2 regions of the Lonsdalea populi genome follow, and region 2 is predicted to be linked to the other one. Evidence: predicted binding sites of a transcription regulator. Region 2 holds the regulator's gene; the other holds the start of a gene.

Region 1 (8,411 bases), 1.1 Mb from region 2:
CATTGCCGGGTGAGCGTCTCGGATACCGGCGTACTGGCGCCTTTTCTGGATGCTGAGGGGAATCTGCCCGTCTGGTTCGGCATCGAGATCATCGCCCAGACCGTCGGCGTGTGGTCCGGCTGGCATCAGCGTCAGGTTAGGGACGTGAAGCCGCAGCCCGGCATGCTGTTGGGCGGACGCGGTTATCGTTGTCAGCAGGAATCCTTTCCCGCCGGATCGCAGCTGGATATTCGCGTCAGGCTACTGATGCGCGATGAGAAGATAGGCAGCTTCGAAGGGGATATCGCGATCGCGGGAGCGTCGTTCGCTTCCGGCAGACTGAATACCTACCAGCCGGACAAAGCCGAGCTGCAACAATTATTAGAGCAGGAAGAAAACGAATGAGTCGTTCAGTCTTGGTAACAGGCGCCAGCAAAGGGATCGGTCAGGCCATCGCTTTGAGTCTGGCGGCGGACGGGTTTACGGTGGCGGTGCATTATCATCGCGATCGGGAAGGCGCCGAGCAGACGCTGCGCCAGATGGTTGAATCAGGCGGTCAGGGCCGCATTATCGGATTCGATATCGCCGATCGTGAGCAATGCCGCACGGAGATTGAGCAGGATATCGAGCGTCACGGGGCCTATTATGGCGTCGTCAATAATGCGGGCATCACCTGTGACGGCGCCTTTCCCGCGCTGGATGAAGACGCGTGGGATCGGGTCATTCACACAAACCTCGACAGCTTCTATAACGTGATCCACCCCTGCGTCATGCCGATGATCGGCCTGCGTCAGGGGGGCCGCATCATCACGCTATCGTCCGTCTCCGGTCTGATGGGAAACCGCGGTCAGGTTAACTACAGCGCGGCCAAGGCCGGAATTATCGGCGCGACGAAAGCGCTGGCCATCGAACTGGCTAAACGCAAGATCACGGTGAACTGCATCGCGCCGGGGTTGATTGATACCGGCATGATTCAGATGGAGCCCGTCGCCGTGGACGAGGCGATGAAAATGATCCCCATGAAGCGCATGGGGCAAGCAGAAGAGGTCGCCGGATTGGCGAGTTATCTGATGTCGGATATCGCAGCTTATGTGACCCGACAGGTGATTTCGATTAATGGAGGCATGCTGTAATGCGTCGTGTGGTGGTGACGGGAATGGGCGGGGTAACCGCGTTTGGCGAATCCTGGGCAAGCGTCTCCCGCGGTTTGTTGTCCGGCCGCAACGCGGTAAGCAAAATGCCGGAATGGCAGGTCTATGACGGCCTGAACACGCTGCTGGGCGCGCCCATAAAGTCGTTCCAGCTGCCTGAGCACTATACGCGCAAGCGCATCCGCTCAATGGGCCGGGTGTCGCTATTGGCGACGCGTGCGACGGAGCTGGCGTTGGAACAGGCGGGTCTGCTGGGGCATCCTGTCCTGACCAACGGCGAGACCGGCATTGCCTACGGCTCTTCCACCGGCAGCACCGGGCCGGTCAGCGAATTTGCCACCATGCTGACGGAGAAACACACCAACAACATCACTGGAACGACGTATGTCCAGATGATGCCTCACACCACGGCCGTAAACGCCGGCCTGTTCTTCGGCCTGCGGGGACGCGTGATCCCCACATCCAGCGCCTGTACGTCCGGCAGTCAGGCCATCGGTTATGCGTGGGAAGCCATCCGGCACGGCTATCAGACGGTGATGGTGGCGGGCGGCGCTGAAGAACTGTGTCCGTCGGAAGCCGCCGTTTTCGATACGCTGTTTGCTACCAGCCAGCGCAATGACGCCCCGGAAACGACCCCGGCGCCGTTCGATGCCGGACGCGATGGTCTGGTGATTGGAGAAGGGGCCGGGACGTTAATTCTGGAAGCGCTGGACCACGCCGTGGCGCGCGGTGCGACCATCTATGCGGAGCTGGTGGGGTTCTACACCAACTGCGATGCGGCGCATATCACCCAACCTCAGCGCGAAACCATGCAGCTATGCATTGAAGGCGCTCTGCGCGTCGCCGGCTTGTCGCCGAAAAATATCGGCTATATCAATGCGCATGGCACGGCGACGGATCGCGGCGATATCGCGGAAAGCCTGGCGACGGCGGCGGTGTTCGGTCGCTCTACGCCCATCTCCTCGTTGAAAAGCTATTTCGGCCATACGCTGGGAGCCTGCGGTTCGCTGGAGGCCTGGATGTCGATTGAAATGATGCGTGCGGGGTGGTTTGCTCCGACGCTGAATTTACGGCAGCCAGCCGAAGAGTGTGGCGAGTTGGACTACATCATGAGCGAACCTCGGCGTATTGAGGTGGATTATGTGCAGTCGAATAATTTTGCGTTCGGCGGCATCAACACCTCGCTGATTTTCCACCGCTGGAAGTAATACGCTCTCTTATTTACCGGATAACCTGTTTCACCCGCGGGTTATCCAATATCGCGACTTGGTCTCATTTTAATCCCCTCCGTTTCTTGTAAGAATTTATTCAGCGCCTTTCCATTTCAAAGAAAAATAATCGATAAAAAAATCCTTGATGTCATTTTTAGATATTTTAGTCACACTCTTACCGTAATTTATTTTGATGCTAATTATTGATTTTGTGGGTGATTGTTTTTCTATCCGGATTATTGATATGGCGGTGTTCTTCGGCTTTGTGAGTGGGGTTATTTCGTCCTTTCTTACGTATAAAGGGGGATTCACTGAATGGTGATTAAGGTAGGAAAATAAACCCGCGCGTCGTTTAATTCGGCGTTAATTGCCGTTCCGTCCGGGTGAAAATAGCGAAGACGGATGAAACGACGCAGGCGTAGAAAGGTGCGAATTAACTACGAAATAAGGGGGTCATCAAAGAGTCATGGTAAACACTGTGATCGTCATAAAAATGTCATATTTCATACATTTTACTGTCATCCAATTGACCTATTTTTTGCTTCAGCAAACTACACTCTGATAATACACGCTCGCTCTGGGTCTACACGTTGATAATATCCCACAGGAGGGATTATGAAACTGATTCGTTCCACTGTTGCCAGTCTTGTTGCAGCAGGTGTTTCTCTGACTGCCGTTTCTGCCTTCGCTGCCGTTAACATCACCGGCGCAGGCGCGACCTTCCCCGCTCCGGTCTATGCCAAATGGGCTGACTCCTACCAGAAAGAAACCAGCAATAAAGTTAACTATCAAGGCATTGGTTCTTCCGGCGGGGTGAAGCAGGTGACGGCTAAAACCGTAGACTTCGGCGCATCCGACGCTCCGCTGAAGGATGAAAAGCTGACTCAGGATCATCTGTTTCAGTTTCCGACCGTCATCGGCGGTATCGTGCTGGCGGTCAACGTTCAGGGCGTGAAGCAGGGCGAACTGACGCTGGACGGCAAGACGCTGGGTGATATCTACCTGGGCACCATCAAGAAATGGAACGACCCGGCCATCGCCAAGCTGAACCCGAATGCGACGCTGCCGAACCAGGATATCGCCGTCGTCCGCCGCGCCGATGGGTCAGGCACCTCCTACGTGTTCACCAGCTACCTGGCGAAAGTGAATGCGCAGTGGAAAGAGAAAGTCGGTTCCGGCAACACGGTGAACTGGCCGACCGGTCTGGGCGGAAAAGGCAACGACGGGATCGCCGCTTTCGTACAGCGCTTGCCGGGGTCGATCGGTTACGTCGAATACGCTTACGCCAAACAGAACAACCTGGTTTACACCAAGCTGATCTCTGCGGACGGTAAAGCGGTCAGCCCGTCTGGCGCTTCGTTCAGCAACGCAGCGAAAGGCGTGGACTGGAGCCAGTCCTTCGCGCAGGATCTGACCGATCAGAAAGGCGACGATGTGTGGCCAATTACCTCCACCACCTTCATCTTGCTGCAAAAAACGCAGAGCAAACCGGAAATCGGCAAGGAAGTGCTGAAGTTCTTCGACTGGGCTTACGATAAAGGCGCCGCTCAGGCGGAAGCGCTGGATTACGCGACGTTGCCGAAAGAGGTCGTCGAACAGGTTCGCGCCGCGTGGAAAACCCAGATTAAAGACAGTGAGGGTAAAGCCCTGTACTAATGGTGTGTTGTACGATAGAACGTTTCCCATCATGTAGTAACAGAGAGGTGGATAAACCGGAAACGGCCTATCCACCTTTGAACATTTCATTGGGTTATCCCAGTTTATTAGGAAGAGAGTTGTATGGCTGAATATAAGCCAACCATTACTCCACCAGGAAAACATGGCGACGTGATCTTCGGCGCGATAGTCCGGTTGGCGGCGCTGTTAACGTTGCTGCTGCTGGGCGGTATTATCGTTTCGCTGATGATTGCGTCCTGGCCCAGTATTCAAGCCTTCGGTTTTTCATTCCTGTGGACGAAAGAGTGGGATGCGCCTGCGGGGAAGTTCGGTGCGCTGGTCCCGATTTACGGCACTATCGTCACGTCGTTGATTGCGTTGATCATCGCCATTCCCATCAGTTTCGGCATCGCGCTGTTTCTGACGGAGCTGGCTCCCGGCTGGTTGAGGCGTCCGCTGGGCGTCGCCATTGAGCTGCTGGCGGCGATCCCCAGCATCGTGTACGGCATGTGGGGGCTGTTTATTTTTGCTCCGCTGTTCGCTGAATATTTTCAACAGCCGGTGGGAAACGTCCTGTCAGCGGTTCCGTTCGTGGGCGCGCTGTTCTCCGGTCCTGCCTTCGGCATTGGTATTCTGGCCGCCGGCGTGATTCTGGCCATCATGATCATCCCTTACATCGCCGCCGTCATGCGCGACGTCTTTGAGCAGACGCCGGTGATGATGAAAGAGTCGGCTTACGGCATTGGCTGCACCACCTGGGAAGTGATCTGGCATATTGTGCTGCCGTTCACCAAAAATGGGGTGATCGGCGGCGTCATGCTGGGTCTGGGACGCGCGTTAGGCGAGACCATGGCGGTGACCTTCATTATCGGCAATACCTATCAACTGGACAGCGCCTCGCTGTTCATGCCCGGCAACAGCATCACCTCCGCGCTGGCCAACGAATTCGCCGAGGCGGAAAGCGGCCTGCATACCGCGGCGCTGATGGAGCTGGGGCTGATTCTGTTTGTGATTACGTTCATTGTGCTGGCCTGCTCAAAATTCATGATCACGCGTCTGGCGAAAAATGAGGGGGCAAGCTGATGGCGACGATGGAAATCGAACGCCGCGACGAGAAAGCGCGCAACCGGCGAAAAATGCAGTCCTGGCGTCGTCAGAAGAACCGCATCGCGCTGTGTCTGTCCATGCTGACTATGGCGTTCGGGCTGTTCTGGCTGATTTGGATTCTGTTCTCCACCTTTACCCGGGGATTCGACGGCATGTCGATGGCGCTGTTCACCGAAATGACGCCGCCGCCCAATACTCCCGGCGGCGGTCTGGCGAATGCGATCGTCGGCAGCGGGCTGCTCATCCTGTGGGCCACGCTGTTCGGCACGCCGCTCGGCATCCTGGCTGGCATCTATCTGGCGGAGTACGGCCGTAAGTCGCTCATCGCCGAAGTGATTCGCTTCATTAACGATATTTTGCTGTCGGCGCCTTCCATCGTGGTCGGTCTCTTCGTTTACACGCTGGTCGTGGCGAAGATGGAGCACTTTTCCGGCTGGGCCGGCGTGATAGCGCTGGCGCTGCTGCAGGTGCCTATCGTGATCCGCACGACCGAGAACATGCTGAAGCTGGTGCCGGACAGCCTGCGCGAAGCGGCGTATGCGCTGGGGACGCCGAAGTGGAAAATGATTTCCGCCATTACCCTGAAAGCCTCCGTGTCCGGCATCATCACCGGGATTTTGCTGGCGGTGGCGCGCATCGCCGGGGAAACGGCGCCGCTGCTGTTCACCTCGCTGTCGAATCAGTTCTGGAGCACCGATCTGATGAACCCGATAGCCAACCTGCCGGTCACCATCTTCAAGTTCGCTATGAGTCCGTTCAAAGAGTGGCAGGATTTGGCCTGGGCCGGCGTGCTGCTGATTACGCTCTGCGTTCTGTTGCTGAATATTGTGGCGCGCGTGCTGTTCGCTAAGAAAAGCGCCTGAAACCCTGTCGAGTGTTGCGTAGCAGCAACACCGCTAGAAGAGAGAAGTCTTGATGAGTATCGTTACTGAGACATCCACCAGCAAAATCCAGGTGCGTGATCTGAATTTCTATTATGGAAAATTTCACGCGCTGAAAAACATCACGCTGGATATCGCGCAGAATCAGGTTACCGCGTTTATCGGCCCGTCGGGCTGCGGTAAGTCCACGTTGCTGCGCACCCTGAACAAAATGTACCAGCTGTATCCGGAGCAGCGCGCCGAAGGGGAAATCCTGCTGGACGGAAACAACATCCTCACCGATAGTCAGGATATCGCCCTGCTGCGTGCCAAAGTGGGCATGGTTTTCCAGAAACCGACGCCGTTTCCGATGTCGATTTATGACAACATCGCCTTCGGCGTTCGCCTGTTCGAAAAGCTGTCTCGCGTCGAAATGGATGAACGGGTGCAATGGGCATTGACCAAGGCGGCGCTGTGGCAGGAAACGAAAGACAAACTTCACCAGAGCGGTTATAGCCTGTCCGGCGGTCAGCAGCAGCGTCTGTGCATCGCGCGCGGGATCGCCATCCGGCCGGACGTGCTTTTGCTGGACGAACCCTGCTCGGCGCTGGACCCGATCTCGACGGGCCGCATCGAAGAGCTGATCTCCGAGTTGAAGAAAGAGTACACCGTGGTGATTGTCACCCATAATATGCAGCAGGCAGCGCGCTGTTCCGATCATACGGCGTTCATGTACCTGGGAGAGCTGATTGAATTCAGCGACACCGACACGCTGTTTACTGCGCCACAGCAGAAACAGACCGAAGACTACATCACCGGTCGCTACGGTTGATCAGGGGAGTTTGATGGAAAACCTCAATCTGAATAAACATATCTCCGGTCAGTTCAATGCCGAGCTTGAGCACATTCGCACTCAGGTGATGACGATGGGCGGGCTGGTTGAACAGCAACTGACGGATGCCATCACGGCGATGCATAACCAGGACGAAGACCTGGCCAAACGCGTCATCGCAGGCGACGCCAAGGTCAATATGATGGAAGTGAGCATTGATGAGGCCTGCGTGCGCATCATTGCCAAACGTCAGCCCACGGCGAGCGATCTGCGTCTGGTCATGGCGATCATCAAGACGATTTCTGAACTGGAACGCATCGGCGACGTGGCGGACAAAATCTGCAGCACGGCGCTGGAGAAATTCTCCCACCAGCATCAGCCGCTGCTGGTCAGCCTGGAGTCGATGGGGCTGCACACGGTGCAGATGCTGCACGACGTGCTGGACGCGTTCGCCCGTATGGATTTGGAAGAGGCGATCCGCATCTACCGGGAAGACCGCAAGGTGGATAAGGAGTACGAGGGCATCGTGCGTCAGCTGATGACCTACATGATGGAAGACTCGCGCACCATCCCGAGCGTGTTGACCGCGCTGTTCTGCGCCCGTTCCATCGAGCGCATCGGCGACCGTTGTCAGAACATCTGCGAAATTATTTTCTATTTCGTGAAAGGTCAGGATTTCCGCCATGTCGGCGGCGACGCGCTGGAAAAATTGCTCATCGAAAACGATGCGAAAAAAGACAGCTAACGTCTTGTGATCATATTACCGAGAAGGCCCCGCACCGCGGGGCTTTTCTTTTCCCGTCAGGAAAATCGTGTAACCGGCCGGATATGTAACATAAGATTATATTATAGTCGGATATGTTATTTCCCTACGTTTAGTCTGGTGTTAGCCTATGCCCTAGAAAAAGGAGGCAGGGATAACCTATGAGAAATCGTTTTTTAACGTTGACGTTGGTGGCCGGATTGACCGCGCTTTCAGGGATCGCGCAGGCGGATAAGTTGGCGGATATTCAGAAGTCCGGCGTGGTGAAAGTCGCCGTTTTCGATAGTAATCCGCCGTTTGGCTATGTGGATCCCCAGAGTAAAAAGCTGGTGGGCTACGATATTGATATTGCCGAAGCCGTCGGCAAAGCGCTGGGCGTTAACGTCGAGCTGCGCGCCACCAACCCCGCAAACCGCATCCCTCTGCTGGTATCGAAAAAAGTCGATCTCATCGCCGCTAACTTCACGATCACCGACGAACGCGCCAAACAGGTCAACTTCAGTATTCCTTACTTCACCACCGGACAAAAATTCATCGCCCGCAAAGGCGTGCTGAAAACGCCGGAAGACATCAAAAGTCAGCGCATTGGGGCGGATAAAGGCACCGTGCAGGAAATTACGCTGCGCGAGCACTACCCTACGGCCAAGGTTATCTCTTATGACGATACCCCGCTGGCTTTCGCGGCGCTGCGTAACGGCAACGTGCAGGCGATCACCCAGGATGACGCCAAACTGGTTGGTCTGCTGGCGAACATCCCGGCGGCGCAGAAGGCGGAGTTTGAAATCTCGTCGTTCAGCATTACCCGAGAATACCAAGGCATGGGTATTCCTAAAGGAGAAGAGGCGCTGACTA
Region 2 (8,411 bases):
CTCGGCACGCCGTTCGCTGCTCAGACATTCGATACCGCCCGCCTGCGCCTGCAGCTGTTCGAGCGCGCTTTGCGCCGCTTTATGCTGTTCAAAGACGCGCTCGGAGATCCGTCCGTAGATGTCCGTGCCGGTCAACTCTTCCAGCAATTCGGCGCGCTTACTGGCTTCAGCGTTAAGGAAGGCCGCGAACTGACCCTGAGACAGCATCATGGACTTGGTGAAACGGTCAAAATCCAGCCCGGTAATCTGCGCGATGGTCGCCAGCTTGTCGCTGACTTTATCGGTGATGATTTTGCCGTCCGCGCAGCAGGCGAGCTCCACTTTCGGCGCCTGCAGGTTGCCGTCCGGCGCGTTGCGGGCGCGGCGCTGGCTCCAGAATGCGCGATAGGCAGTGCCTTTTACCTCAAACTCGACTTCGGCCAGGCATTCCGCAGTGTGGCGAGTCATTAGCTCATTCTGACTGGGGCTTACTTTCAGACGCGGGGTCTGGTGGTATAGCGCCAGGCAAATAGCGTCCAGCAGGGTCGTCTTACCGGCGCCGGTGGGGCCGGTGATAGCGAACAGACCGTTGCTGACAAACGGCTCGCGGGTGAAATCGATTTTCCATTCACCCTGCAACGAGTTGAGGTTTTTCAGCCGTAGACTCAGAATCTTCATGCTTTTGCCTCCTGGCTATCGTCCACCACTTCCTGCAACACCTGAGTGAACAGCGTGCGCAAATGTTGCTGTTGTCGCTCCTCCAGATCCGATTCCAGCGCCAGCCGTCTCTCGAAGACTTCTTCGGGGAGGAGTTCGTCCAGCGTCTCTTTCTCCTGCTGAACCAGCATTTGCAGATGTTGTTCGCGTGCGCGGCGTAACAGCACCACTTCCACGTTCAAGTCGTCCGTCAGGTTCTGAATATGTTGCTGGATGTCGCTCAGGTAGTCCTGCGTGGCGATTTCAATATCCAGCCAAACCGGTTTTTCGCCGTCGTATTCGCGAAAACCGGCAAGTCGGCGTTCGATCTCGGGCAGACTGCCTTTGACCAGTTGCATCGGTTGAAATGCAGGGATCGTCAGGGGCGCGACGTCTTCGAGTTTGTCCTGCTCGAAACGCACCAGATACACCGATTTCTCGTGATTCAACTCGTCGAAACTGAGGGGGATCGGCGAGCCGCTGTAGCGGATGTGTTCCGTCTGAGCGATGCGCTGAGGACGGTGGATATGACCGAGAGCGATGTAATCCGCCGGCGGAAACGCCTGAGCGGGAAAAGCATCCAACGTACCGATGTAGATATCCCGAACTGAGTCCGTGGCGGTGACGCCCACGGTCGTTAGGTGCCCGGTGGCGATAACCGGCAGCGCGAGGCCCATTTCATCGCGGCGGCGCACGGCAAGCTGATAGCTGCGCTGATAGTGGTCGGCAATCGCTTCCTGCAACGCCCGCTGTTTGTCGGCGCCCGACTGTCCGGCCTGGCTGGTGAGCACGTCGCGCGGCCGCAGGAACGGAATAGCGCACAGCAGTGCGCCAGGTTCGCCCTGTCGGTTGTTCAGTACGATGACCTGCTGTTCGATATCACCTTCGCAGCTCGCAATGACCTGCGTGTTCAGGCAGGAGAGCAGCAGTCGCGACTCGTTAAGCGTGGCGACGGAATCATGGTTACCGCCTAAAATGACCAATTGACAGCCGGTCTGATGGAGCTCGACCACAAAGCGGTTGTACATTTCCCGGGCGTAGCTCGGCGGCGTGCCGTTATCGAAAATGTCGCCGGCCACAACGACGGCATCGACGTGATGCTGCTCCACCTGCTCAATCAGCCAGCGCAGAAACGCCTGATGTTCTGCGGCCCGGCTCTTGGTATAGAAGTACTGTCCAAGATGCCAGTCGGAGGTATGGATAATTTGCATGGAGCGTCCTGTTGAGGCGTCGGGGTTGGCTGAATGTTACGATTATCGGCGATTATAGACAGACAGTTTAGGGCTGTCTCAGGGAATATCCGCCCCGATGCGGTCAGTTAACAGGATATGACGAGGAAATCGCTTTATCATAAATCTGTCATAAAACTGACGCATAATCCCCACCGCACGCCAATAGCGACGATTAACGGCAGGATTAACGATGGCAAGACGCATTTTGGTAGTAGAAGATGAGGCGCCTATCCGCGAGATGGTGTGTTTCGTTCTGGAACAGAACGGCTATCAGCCCGTAGAAGCCGAAGATTACGATAGCGCGGTCAATCGCCTGTCGGAACCTTACCCTGAGCTGGTATTGCTGGATTGGATGCTCCCCGGTGGTTCTGGTTTGCAGTTCATCAAACACATGAAGCGTGAAACGTTGACCCGCGATATTCCCGTCATGATGCTGACCGCGCGCGGCGAAGAGGAAGACCGCGTCAAAGGTCTGGAAGTCGGCGCGGACGATTACATTACCAAACCGTTCTCCCCCAAAGAGCTGGTGGCGCGTATCAAGGCGGTGATGCGCCGCATCTCTCCGATGGCCGTTGAAGACGTGATCGAGATGCGCGGTCTCAGCCTGGACCCTTCGTCGCATCGCGTCACCACCGAGGACCGGGCGCTGGATATGGGGCCGACCGAGTTCAAACTATTGCATTTCTTTATGACTCACCCGGAACGGGTATATAGTCGGGAACAATTGCTGAACCATGTCTGGGGCACGAATGTCTATGTCGAAGATCGCACCGTCGATGTTCATATACGCCGCCTGCGTAAAGCGCTGGAAGCCAGCGGGCACGACAAAATGGTGCAGACAGTACGGGGAACCGGTTACCGATTCTCGACGCGCTACTGATCCCGGCCGCTGTGGAGACAACCTCACGTGTTAGAACGCTTATCCTGGAAAAGGCTGGCGGCGGAGCTGGCGATCTTCTGCCTTCCCGCGCTGCTGCTGGGAATGATATTCGGTTATCTGTCGTGGTTCTTGCTGGCGGCGGTGCTGTCCGCCCTGTGCTGGAATAACTATAACCAGCTGCGCCTTTCTCACTGGCTCTGGATTGACCGCAGTATGACGCCGCCTCCCGGTCGCGGCAGCTGGGAGCCGTTGCTTTACGGCCTGTATCAAATGCAGTTGCGCAGCCGTCGTCGTCGTCGCGAGCTTGCGGTGCTGATCAAACGCTTTCGCAGCGGGGCGGAGTCGCTCCCCGATGCGCTCGTCATCACGACGGAAGAGGGCGCGATCATTTGGTGTAACCGTCTGGCTCAACATTTGCTGGGGCTGCGCTGGCCCGATGACAGCGGGCAGAATGTGCTCAACCTCCTTCGCTATCCTGAATTCTCCCGCTACATGCAGTCTCAGTCGTTTGAGCGTCCGCTAACTCTGCAACTGAACAACGGTCACCACGTTGAGTTTCGGCTAATGCCTTACTCCGAAGGCCAAACGATGATGGTGGTGCGCGACGTCACACAGATGCATCAACTGGAAGGCGCTCGCCGCAACTTTTTCGCCAACGTGAGCCACGAACTGCGTACTCCGCTCACCGTATTGCAAGGGTATCTGGAGATGATGCACGACGGTCCGATGGACGAGCCGTTGCAGGCCAGGGCGCTCAATACCATGCAAGAACAGACGCGGCGGATGGAGGGGCTGGTGAAACAGCTGCTGACGCTCTCCCGTATTGAAGCGGCCGCGGCCATCAACCTCAACGAAAAAGTCGATATTCCGCTGATGCTGCGGGTGTTGCAGCGCGAAGCGCAAACCTTGAGTCAGGGGAGGCACGAAATTGTCTTTCACGTGAACGAACAGCTGAGGGTGTTCGGGAATGAAGAGCAGTTGCGCAGCGCCGTCTCCAATCTGGTCTATAACGCCATCAACCATACGCCGGAGGGGACTCGGATTGAGGTGACCTGGCAGCGGACGTCGCAGGGCGCGCAATTCCAGGTCAGCGACAACGGTCCAGGCATCGCGCCGGAGCATCTGCCCCGGTTGACGGAACGCTTTTACCGCGTGGACAAGGCGCGTTCGCGCCAGACGGGCGGTAGCGGTTTGGGGTTGGCCATTGTTAAACATGCGCTTAGCCATCACGATACGCGACTGGACATTCTCAGTGACTTGGGGGCCGGCTCTCGATTTTTGTTTACGCTACCCAACCGTCTGATTGTGACAGCGCCATCTCCTCAGCCTCATTCGACGCCTTCCTCGTTGTAATCCCAGCGGGTCATCGGTAAAGCGATGACCCGCTCAGAGAGAGCCGCTGTGTGCCTTTTACTCCATGAAACGCCGTTACGCGCAATGAAAACTATTCTATTGTTGAATGACGCAATTCATGTCAGGATGACGTCATTGTGGCCGTCTGGACATCTGATTCAAGTGCGGCAATCTACGCTATCTTACTAACCCGTCTGTTGCGGTCAGCCACCGCCAGCAGCGACTCAGGAGTTAAACATGACACAACCGAAACCGCCGTTCCGTGCTGATGTTGTGGGCAGTTTGCTGCGCCCGGCGGCGATCAAGCAGGCGCGCCAGCAATGGCAGGCGGGTGAAATCGATGCGGCGCAGCTGCGCGAAGTGGAAGATCGCGAAATTCTGCACGCCGTTGAGCGTCAGAAAGCGGTGGGGCTACAGGTGGTCACCGACGGCGAATTTCGCCGGTCTTGGTGGCACTTCGATTTCTTCGAAGGGCTGGAAGGGGTTGAAGGCTATGAAGCCGACCACGGCATTCAGTTCAACGGTATTCAGACCAAATCCCGCAGTATCAAAGTCACGGGAAAAGTCGGGTTCAATCCGCGCCACCCGATGCTGGGCGACTTTCGCTATCTGAACGGCATTGCGGGAGACGCCGCCGCCAAAATGACGATCCCAAGCCCCAGCGTGTTGCACTTCCGGGGTGGTCGCGCCGCAATTGACAGCTCCGTTTATCCGACGTTAGACGCCTATTTTGACGACCTGGCTCAGACCTGGCACGACGCTATCCAGGCATTTTACGATGCGGGCTGCCGCTATTTGCAGCTGGACGACACCGTGTGGTCGTATCTCTGCTCCGAAGATCAGAAGCGCCAGATCCGCGAACGCGGGGAAGATCCTGACGTCCTCGCCAGCACCTATGCGCGCGTGCTGAATCAGGCGCTGGCCAACAAACCGGCGGATTTGGTGATGGGTTTGCACGTGTGCCGGGGCAATTTCCGTTCCACCTGGATCGCCGAAGGCGGCTATGAGCCCGTCGCCAGCATCCTGTTCGGCGAAGTGAACGTGGATGAATTCTTCCTGGAATATGACACGGAGCGGGCGGGCGGCTTCGAACCGCTGCGCTTTATTCGTCCGGGCCATCAGCAGGTGGTGTTAGGGTTGATCACGACCAAAAACGGCGAGCTGGAGGCGGTGGCCGACGTGGAGAAGCGGATCGCTGAAGCCGCGCAATACGTCGCGATGGATCAGCTCTGCCTGAGTCCGCAATGCGGTTTTGCTTCTACGGAAGAGGGGAATACTCTGTCCGAAGCCGAGCAGTGGGAAAAGCTAAAGCGAGTCGTGGAGATCGCTAAACACGTGTGGTGACGCCGTATAACCTCTGTTTTTATAACGCCGATATGGGATGTCGGCGTTTTTTATATAAATCAGTTTTGTTTATGGCTGAATTTAGCGCAGAGCGGCATGAAAGTGCCATATTATTGCTCTGGATGGGGCTTAAATGCACAAATCATGTGTTAGCCAATAAAGAAAAACTAACCACATTCACTGAATATTATAAATAATTTAGTTCGATATTCTGCTTTTATAATCTCGCCTTGTATTTTTTCGCTATAAACGGTTTACTTAGCCACCACAAACGCTGTGTGGAAAATAACCATCCCTATACTTCTGCGCACCATCCGAAATCAAGAGCGGATCCATACCGGCGACGACCCCGTTCCGGTCTCTTTTCAGTACGTTTTACAGGCAACACGACATACGTTATGAATTATCGTTTAAAAACCAGAGATATCGTGGCATTAGGTTTTATGACCTTTGCCTTGTTTGTTGGCGCGGGTAACATTATTTTCCCGCCCATCGTCGGACTGGAAGCGGGTCCTCACGTCTGGATCGCTGCTCTAGGCTTCCTGATCACCGCCGTGGGTCTACCTGTGATCACCGTCGTTGCGCTGGCGCGCGTGGGCGGCGGGATCGACGCCCTGAGTACGCCGATTGGCCGAAAAGCCGGCATCGTGCTGGCGACGGTCTGCTACCTCGCCGTGGGGCCGCTGTTCGCGACGCCGCGCACCGCGACCGTCTCCTTTGAAGCCGGTATCGCGCCGCTGGTCGGCTCCGGCGGCGTGCCGCTGCTGGTTTATAGCCTCGCCTACTTCGCCATTGTCATCGGTATTTCCCTGTATCCCGGCCGTCTGCTGGATACCGTCGGACATATTCTGGCGCCGGTAAAAATCATCGCGTTAGGCATTCTCGGGATCTCAGCGCTGCTGTGGCCTGCCGGTTCGTCCATTCCGCCTGCGGAAGCGTATCAAACGATGCCGTTCTCCAGCGGTTTTCTGAATGGCTACATTACGATGGACACGCTGGGCGCGATGGTGTTCGGTATCGTGATCGTTAACGCGGCCCGTTCGCGTGGCGTCACCGATGCTAAGCTGCTTACGCGATATACCGTTATGGCCGGTTTGATTGCCGGTATCGGTCTTGCGCTGGTTTATCTGAGTCTGTTCCACCTGGGAGCGCATAGCGGTCAGCTGATCCCGGAAGCTCAGAACGGCGCAGAGATTCTGCATGCCTACGTGCAATACACGTTCGGTAACATGGGCAGCGCGTTCCTGGCGATACTGATTTTCGTAGCCTGTCTGGTGACGGCGGTGGGGCTGACCTGCGCCTGCGCGGAGTTCTTCGCCGAATATCTGCCGCTCTCATACCGCACGCTGGTCTTTATTTTGGGGCTGTTCTCCATGATGGTGTCCAACCTGGGCCTGAGCCATCTCATCCAGTTGTCTATTCCGATCCTGACCGCGATTTACCCACCCTGTATCGTGCTGGTAATGCTGAGTTTTACCCTGCGCTGGTGGAATAACAGCAATTATATCGTCGCGCCCACCATGCTGATCAGTCTGGTCTTCGGCGTGATTGATGGCGTAAAATCGTCGGCCTTTGCTTACTGGTTGCCTGAGTGGGTGAACTACCTGCCGCTGAGTAAGCAAGGGCTGGCCTGGCTATTGCCGTCGCTGGTCGTGTTGCTGGTGGCTGCCGCCTACGATCAGCTTATCGCGCGACAGACAGTGGCAATGCGTACTTAGTACGGCAAGAGGGATTTGCACCACAGGCTTCGGCCTGTGGTTTTTTCGTTTGTAAAACAGGATTGCTTTAAATATGGAACAAGAGTCCAAGCTCAAGCGTGGCTTAAGTGCGCGGCACATCCGTTTTATCGCCTTAGGTTCGGCGATAGGAACCGGTCTGTTTTATGGCTCCGCCAGCGCCATCCAGATGGCGGGCCCCAGCGTTCTGCTGGCTTATCTCATCGGCGGCGTGGCGGCGTATATCATCATGCGCGCGCTCGGTGAGATGTCGGTCAACGATCCTCAGGCCAGCTCCTTTTCGCGCTACGCCCGTGATTACCTCGGTCCCATGGCCGGCTACATCACCGGATGGACCTATTGCTTCGAAATGCTGATTGTGGCGATTGCCGACGTCACGGCGTTCGGCATCTATATGGGCGTCTGGTTTCCTGCGGTGCCGCACTGGGTCTGGGTGCTGAGCGTCGTGCTGATCATCGGGGCGATAAACCTGATGAACGTGAAGGTCTTCGGCGAACTGGAGTTCTGGCTGTCCTTCTTTAAAGTCGCGACCATCATCCTGATGATTGCCGCGGGTATCGGCATCATTGTCTGGGGGATAGGCAACGGCGGCGAACCGACCGGTATTCATAACCTCTGGACCAACGGCGGCTTCTTCAGCAACGGGGTGATGGGGATGATACTGTCGCTGCAAATGGTGATGTTTGCCTACGGCGGCGTGGAAATTATTGGCATCACCGCCGGTGAAGCGCAGGATCCGCGTAAATCCATCCCGCGAGCCATCAATTCCGTGCCCTGGCGCATTCTGGTGTTCTACGTCGGGACACTGTTCGTCATCATGTCTATCTATCCGTGGAATCAGGTTGGCACCAGCGGCAGTCCGTTCGTGATGACCTTCCAGCACATGGGCATCAATGCCGCCGCCGGTATTTTGAATTTCGTGGTGATCACCGCGTCGCTGTCGGCAATCAACAGCGATGTGTTCGGGGTCGGGCGGATGCTGCACGGCATGGCTGAACAGGGCCATGCGCCGAAAGTGTTTATGCGTCTGTCCCGTGGCGGTATTCCGTGGGTGACGGTGGTGGTGATGATGGTGGCGCTGTTGGCGGCTGTCTATCTGAACTACATCATGCCTGAGAAAGTGTTCCTGGTTATTGCTTCCCTGGCGACCTTCGCCACGGTGTGGGTGTGGATTATGATCCTGTGTTCCCA

Evidence for each region. Region 2 encodes PhoB, which activates phosphate uptake and scavenging genes when phosphate is short. Its sites were predicted from a motif close to CTGTCATAAAACTGNCNNAT; they were not measured.
Region 1: a site for PhoB is predicted at 2,824-2,843, ahead of pstS (phosphate ABC transporter substrate-binding protein PstS). Genes of this name have one in related genera too.

Annotation. Positions count from the first base shown of each region.
Region 1 is NZ_CP065534.1:3,817,454-3,825,864, forward strand. Features, by position in the region: gene I6N93_RS16960 (ApeP family dehydratase) at 1-384, shown strand, start outside; gene I6N93_RS16965 (3-ketoacyl-ACP reductase FabG2) at 381-1,112, shown strand; gene I6N93_RS16970 (beta-ketoacyl-ACP synthase) at 1,112-2,338, shown strand; gene pstS (phosphate ABC transporter substrate-binding protein PstS) at 2,957-3,997, shown strand; gene pstC (phosphate ABC transporter permease PstC) at 4,121-5,080, shown strand; gene pstA (phosphate ABC transporter permease PstA) at 5,080-5,967, shown strand; gene pstB (phosphate ABC transporter ATP-binding protein PstB) at 6,020-6,796, shown strand; gene phoU (phosphate signaling complex protein PhoU) at 6,810-7,541, shown strand; gene I6N93_RS17000 (ABC transporter substrate-binding protein) at 7,721-8,411, shown strand, end outside.
Region 2 is NZ_CP065534.1:1,023,545-1,031,955, forward strand. Features, by position in the region: gene I6N93_RS04570 (AAA family ATPase) at 1-657, opposite strand, end outside; gene sbcD (exonuclease subunit SbcD) at 654-1,886, opposite strand; gene phoB (phosphate response regulator transcription factor PhoB) at 2,098-2,787, shown strand; gene phoR (phosphate regulon sensor histidine kinase PhoR) at 2,815-4,140, shown strand; gene I6N93_RS04590 (cobalamin-independent methionine synthase II family protein) at 4,378-5,484, shown strand; gene brnQ (branched-chain amino acid transport system II carrier protein) at 5,883-7,202, shown strand; gene proY (proline-specific permease ProY) at 7,276-8,411, shown strand, end outside.